2 regions of the Lactobacillus sp. ESL0260 genome follow, and region 1 is predicted to be linked to the other one. Evidence: riboswitches for the same ligand, from Rfam matches in the RefSeq annotation. Region 1 holds a riboswitch; the other holds the start of a gene.

Region 1 (3,408 bases):
CAAACCGAATTGGCAAAGTGCAAAAAGGTCAGTTTTTTTGCATGTTGTCAAAAAATGAAAACTTTATCTGATGTTATTGGTTTGTTTTTAGCATTGCTTGAACTTTGTAAAAAGCAAGAATTGCGGGTAACACAAAATAGAACATTTGGCGATCTGGACTTGGAAAGAATTGATAGCGATGATAACTAAAATTGCCCAGTTAGAGGCTCTATTGTATGTGGCCGGTGATAATGGCATTGAAAGCACTAATTTGTGTGAACTGCTGCAAGTTGACAGGCCTGCACTGCGCGAATTAACTAAAAGTTTGCAGGAAAAATTACAGAAAAATTCAGATTCAGGTCTACAAATACAGCAACTAAACGATTCTTATAAATTGACAACAAGGCCGGAAGTAAGCAAAGCAATTGAAAACTTTTTTCAAAAAGATCTAACTAAAAATCTTAGTCAGTCCGCCCTGGAAATATTATCGATTATTGCTTATAAGCAGCCTATTACTCGGATTGAAATTGATGAAATCAGAGGGGTAAATTCATCTGGTGCTTTACAAACATTAATTTGGCGAGGTCTTGTAAAGATAAATGGCAAAAAAGAGTCACCGGGACATCCTAATTTATACGTGACCACTGACTATTTTTTGCAGTATTTTGGTTATCAAAGTTTAGCCGATTTACCTCTAATAGAAGATTTTGAAGACGATAGTGTTAATGCCGAAGGAGAAATCGATTTATTTGCGGCTAAGGGTCAAGCAGATAAGAATATTGCTAAAACTCAAAAAGGAGAATCATAATGGTGTTAGAACGATTACAAAAAGTAATTGCTGAAGCTGGAATTGCTTCACGACGCAAGGCTGAAAAAATGATCACCGCAGGACGGGTGACAGTTGATGGTAATGTAGTTACAAAATTAGGCACTAAGGTGGATACATTCAGTAACATTACTGTTGACGGTGAACCAATTGAGCGGGAAAGTTTGCACACTTATCTTTTCTATAAACCGCGTGGCGTGGTATCGACTGCCAGTGATGATAAAGGCAGAAAAACCGTTGTTGACTATTTTAAAGAATTACCTTACCGCTTATATCCGATTGGCAGACTAGATTATGATACGTCAGGTTTACTCTTGATGACCAATGACGGAGAGCTTGCAAATTTATTAATGCATCCACGCAATAATGTAGCCAAAGTATATGTTGCTAAAATTACGGGTGTACTTTCTCCTGCAGAAATTAGTCAGCTTACCCATGGAGTAAAAATTGATCGTCATAGATGTGCTCCAGCTAAAGTTAAAGTAATTAGAACTGATCGCAAAAAAAATAGCCAAATAGTACAGTTAACTATTCATGAGGGGCAGTATCATCAAGTAAAAAGAATGTTTAAGGCCGTTCATCATCAGGTTAAAAAATTAGCACGTGAAAGATACGCCTTTTTAACCTTAGATTCTCTGATTTCCGGAAGCTTTCGCGAATTATCCCATGAGGAAGTTGACAGATTAAAAGACGTAGATTAAGATGGTATTTGAAAATTAAATAATAAGTTTGTTGTCTTCATGGCAGGGTGAAAATCCCGACCGGCGGTGAGAGTCCGCGACCCACGTAAGTGGTGGAATCTATTGTGATACCGATAGTTAAAGTCTAGATGAAAGAAGACAGACTAAACTAAAAGCCAAGATCTTTAGCTTACTTTTACTCGGTCTGTTGCTAGGAGCAGCAGACCGAGTTTTTTTGGAGGTAAGAATTTTGCAAAGAAAAGGCAGAAATAATTTGGTCAATATTGTAGCTTATACTTTAATTGGAACAATTGCATATGTATTAATGCTTTTGGAAATACCATTGCCTGTCACTAGCTTCTTAAAATTTGATTTTTCTGATGTTGTAATTACAATTGGTACTTTTTTATTTGGTCCGTTACCCGGTATTTTCATCGCGTTTGTGAGAATGCTAATTAATTTAATATATAAAGGTTTTGCTCTACCAAGTTTAGTGGGTCAATCTGCGGCCTTTTTAGCATCAATTTCATTTGCTTTACCGTTTTATTATTTGACTAGAAATATCAATAAAGATGAAAAGAGTTTTACGAAAAAACATTTAAAACCAATTTTAGGTATAGTCCTTGGCATTATAGCAATGGCTTTTGTTTTGTCAGTTTTAAATGCTCTGGTCCTAACACCTTTTTATGCAGCAACTACAGTACCCAATTTGCCAACTATTCATGGTTATTCAGGTTTACTGGCATTTACTGAGAAAGTGTACTTGGGCAAATTGCTTCACATTCCTTCAATGAGTGCCTACATTTTTGGCATTATTGTGCCGTTTAATTTATTAAAAGGCGCAATAAATGGTACGGTTGTTTACTTACTGTTTGAAACTGTTTTGAGAACAATCAAACCATTTGTCAGAAAAAACTTTAATTTAAAAAACTAAAATAAAAAATTATGAAATCGGTCTATTAAATGACCGATTTTTTTATCCACTTAAATGTTAAATATGCTAAAATTAAACAGGTTAGGTAAGGAGGCTTTTTAAGATGACTAATAATCCTAAGGGACCATATCAACATTATAAACGTCCACAAAAAACAAGAGTTGAAGCGTACAACTCTGTTTCTAAAGGTTGGATTGTACTCATTGTTTTACTTATAATGATACTAATTGGCCTTGTTCCAGTAGTACATCATTTAGCAGCGAATAATAGTTCAAGTAATAAAATAGTTAAAGTACGCAAAACTCATAAAAAAGCTGCTAAAAAAGCAAAAACTAAAGCTTCTCCTGCAAAAAACAAACTTGTCGAAAATAAAACTAAGAGCAAGCCGAAAGCAGAACAGAAAGCTAAGGTTAAGCCAAAAAGGAAACACGCAAAAACTAAACCCAAAATTAAACAATATATAGTTCAAAGTGGAGATTCTTTAAGTAGTATTGCTCGTCGTTTTAAAATTTCTGTTGGTCAGTTAGCTGAGTTAAATCAACTTGACCCTAACAGTCAGGTGGATATCGGACAAGTATTGCGTATCAAATAATTTAGAAAGGATAGGGACTGCAGTCCCTTTTTTATTGAATGCAAATAGCAATTGACGGACCAGCTTCAGCTGGAAAAAGCACAGTAGCGAAGATTATAGCTCAAAAATTGAACTTTACGTATATTGATACGGGAGCAATGTACCGCGCTTCTACCTGGTTAGCACGTGAACACAAACTTAGTTATAGTGATGAAAAGGGCATATTGGCTGCCATTGATAAAGAAAAAATTGAACTAAAAAGCGAAAATGGCCAACAAAAAGTTTTTGCCGGTGAAGAAGATATATCCCAAGATATACGTACGCCGGATATTTCTGCTCACGTTTCTCAAGTATCAGCTTTAGCAGGTATCAGAGCCAAAATGGTCAGTTTGCAAAGACAAATGGCCGGTCAGATGAA
Region 2 (3,408 bases), on a different contig from region 1:
CCTGGTGACAAAGGAGTTTCTCGTCGTCCCGGTTTTAGTAACAGTCTGAATGCCTACGCTGATAAAGCCTTTCTGACAACAGATGATCCTGGCTTTGAAGATCCCATGGATATAGCACAGGAAATTGATGCAGGGATCGATCATTCTAAAGTTGATGTCACAATAGAACTAGACCGTAAGAAGGCCATTCATGATGCAATCAGTATGTCCAAGCAGGGTGATGTTGTTCTGATCTGTGGTAAAGGTGAAGATAGTTATCAAAAGGTCCGGGGAGTAGATACTCCTTATCCGTCTGATATTACAGTTGCACAACAGGTAATTGATGAACTTGAAGGGCAAAAAGAACATTTTAACGGTTAGAAAAGCAGGTATTAATGAAACATTTTTTTAGTATTATTGGTGGTATGGGTACCATTGCAACGGAAAGCTACGTCCGCATGATTAATCACCGTATAAAGATTACTAAAGATCAGGACTATCTGAATTATATTTTAGTTAATGATGCCCAAATTCCTGACCGAACGGCTTATATCAAAGACCATAGTCAGCCTAATTTTTTCAATGCCTTGTGTGATGATGTGCTCCAGCAAGCAATGCTAAAGCCTGATTTTTTCGTGATGCCATGTAATACTGCACATTTTTTTTATGATGACTTGGCTAAACTAACTGACATTCCTTTTTTGCATATGATGCGCATTGCCGTGCATAAGTTCGTAAATGATTATCCGGAAGAAAAAAAGATTGGTTTGATTGCTACAGAAGGTTCGATTTATGATCATCTGTACGAAGACGAAATTGAACAAGTTGGCCGTGAGGTAGAACTGGGTGGTCCTGAGATTCAACCGCTGGTTACTGAGCTGATTTATTCCAACATTAAAGAAAAAGGCGTAGTTGATGGCGAACTTTATCACCGCATATTACGCATAATGCATGATCAATATGGTTGTAATGTAATTTTACTTGGTTGTACTGAATTATCTTTAGCTCAGGAAAAGGCGCCAGATCATCCGTATAATGTTATTGATCCGCAAGTAATTATTGCTGATGTGGCAATTGAATTAGAACTAAAAATTCGTGCAGGGATGGATCCTAAGACTGCTATAGATAAATATATGTATTAAACAATACGTGTTGTTTAATACAAATTAAAATAGACTAGTAATCAATTTGAATTATTAGTCTATTTATTTTTCTTAAAAAGTGTTGACAATGTTGCCATCCGGTAGTAGTGTATTAGAAAAGTAATACAGATGAAAATGGGAGAGTTAAAATGTTATATCTTTTATATATATTTATTGGCATACTGATAATATTGACTACTAATTTAGCAGTAACAGCAATTTTGAGCATTAGAGATGCTTATCGCAATCACCTTAAAGATCATTTATCATTTGGCACTGCCTTCAAGAAATATTTTGGTAAAAATAATAATATCCCCCTTCATCTGTCTGATTGGAGACTATAAGGAATTATTTTATTTAAGTTTGCGCTTATCGTATATATAATTTTATAAAACAATAAATTGCTATTGCCGACATAGGATATCTATATTATACTGGAATAAGTTGAATACGGTTTCTTCGGGGCAGGGTGCAATTCCCTACCGACGGTGACAATTAATAATTGAAGTCCGTGACCCGCGTTTTGCGGTGGAACTAGTGCAAGTCTAGTACCGACAGTTAAAGTCTGGATGGGAGAAGAACAAACAAGATTAGACAGAAAACTCGCGTCGTTATTAAACTTCGCTGAAATCTTATTTGATGAATATAAAATAAGCCTCGTTGATTGAATCAACGAGGTTTTTTAATGCTTAGGAAGTGAAATTAGTGCAGGATAAGGATTATATGCAAATGGCAGTTCAAGAAGCATTGAAAGCTCAGGGAATGACTTGGACAAATCCTTTAGTTGGTGCAGTTTTGGTTAAAAATGGTCAGGTTCTAGCGACCGGCTACCACCATCAATTTGGTAAGGAACACGCAGAAGTTAATACACTCTCACACTTAGCTGACCCCCAGCAGGCACAAGGTGCAACTTTGTACGTCACGCTAGAGCCTTGCAGCCATTACGGCAAGCAACCTCCTTGCTGCAAAAAGGTCACTGAGGCCGGAATAAAAAAAGTTGTTATTGGTCAGGTTGATCCTCATCAAATTGTAGCTGGCAAGGGTATTGAATATCTAGAAAGCCATGGGGTGCAAACTGAGATAATCGGTGGTACAGAAAATTTAAACGTTGCTTATAACTTTTTTTATCACAAAAAGAGGCCTTTTGTGACGCTTAAATATGCAATGTCCATTGATGGCAAAATTAATGCAGCCGGGAAAACTAGAACAATTTTGACTGGGGATGCAGCTCAGGTGGATGTGCAAAAGTTGCGTTTGCACAACCAAGCAATTTTAATTGGGGCAAATACTTTGCGAATAGACAATCCACTTTTAACGGTCAGAATTAAGAATTTACCCCATCTACCTATTCGAATAGTGTTAACTAAAGATGCTAATCAGTTGGACTTTAACAGTCGCATGTTTAAGACACATGGTGAAATCTGGCTATTAAGTAGAAGTGAACTGACTCAAAAAGTAGCTGAAAATATTCGCTGCTTTACTGCTACTAAATGGACACCTTCAAAAATTGTGCAGCTTTTAGCCGCACATGAAATTCAAACATTATTAGTTGAAGGTGGCAGCAATGTCCAGAGTCAGTTTGTGGCAGCAAATTTGGCTGACGAAATAGTGACATACATTGCTCCTTTAGTTTTAGGCGGTACTGCATTACCTGCTGTGTTTGGCCAGGCTTTAGCAGAAAAGAGTGATTATCAACTTTTAGACGTTAAAAAATTCAATCAAGATGTCAGAATTCGCGTGAGGAGAAAAGAATGTTTACAGGAATAATTCAAACTACGGGAACGATAACCCGTTTGGAAATTAGTGAGCAACATGCAAGACTAGGTATTTGCGCTCCTAAATTAGTGCAAAAAGATTTGCCTTTAGGGGCAAGCATTGCCGTTAATGGTATTTGTTTAACCGTTACCGCTTGGAGCGATAATGACTTTGCAGTAGACGTGATGCCGGAAACAATGAAACGGACTAATTTGGGCAATTTGCAAAAAGGTAGTTTGATAAATTTAGAGCCATCACTGTCTTTGAACGGTAAGCTTGATGGTCATATTGTTGCGGGACATGTTGATACCACAGCTGAACTGGTAAAAAGGGATGAAAACGAAAATTCTATTGAGTTGGAATTTCAAGTACCACATAAGTATGCCCCCTTTATTGTTGAAAAAGGCTCAATTGCCATTGACGGCATTAGTTTAACTGTGACAATGGCGCAAAATGATCATTTTGGAGTAAGCTTAATACCTTATACCATACAAAATACTACTTTGGCTCACTATCAAGTGCATGACAAAGT

What was found. Region 1 has a riboswitch for FMN ahead of F5ESL0260_RS04510 (ECF transporter S component). Riboswitches for the same ligand answer to the same signal wherever they lie in the genome.
Region 2: linked by a shared signal. The riboswitch ahead of ribD (bifunctional diaminohydroxyphosphoribosylaminopyrimidine deaminase/5-amino-6-(5-phosphoribosylamino)uracil reductase RibD) and the one ahead of F5ESL0260_RS04510 (ECF transporter S component) in region 1 are both predicted to bind FMN.

Annotation. Positions count from the first base shown of each region.
Region 1 covers NZ_REHO01000010.1:159,663-163,070, forward strand. The annotation lists gene F5ESL0260_RS04495 (ScpA family protein) at 1-189, shown strand, start outside; gene scpB (SMC-Scp complex subunit ScpB) at 179-787, shown strand; gene F5ESL0260_RS04505 (pseudouridine synthase) at 790-1,506, shown strand; FMN riboswitch at 1,536-1,650, shown strand; gene F5ESL0260_RS04510 (ECF transporter S component) at 1,733-2,419, shown strand; gene F5ESL0260_RS04515 (LysM domain-containing protein) at 2,523-3,011, shown strand; gene cmk ((d)CMP kinase) at 3,050-3,408, shown strand, end outside.
Region 2 covers NZ_REHO01000004.1:121,056-124,463, forward strand. The annotation lists gene F5ESL0260_RS01520 (UDP-N-acetylmuramoyl-L-alanyl-D-glutamate--2,6-diaminopimelate ligase) at 1-360, shown strand, start outside; gene F5ESL0260_RS01525 (aspartate/glutamate racemase family protein) at 375-1,121, shown strand; gene F5ESL0260_RS01530 (hypothetical protein) at 1,271-1,465, shown strand; FMN riboswitch at 1,573-1,706, shown strand; gene ribD (bifunctional diaminohydroxyphosphoribosylaminopyrimidine deaminase/5-amino-6-(5-phosphoribosylamino)uracil reductase RibD) at 1,827-2,888, shown strand; gene F5ESL0260_RS01540 (riboflavin synthase) at 2,873-3,408, shown strand, end outside.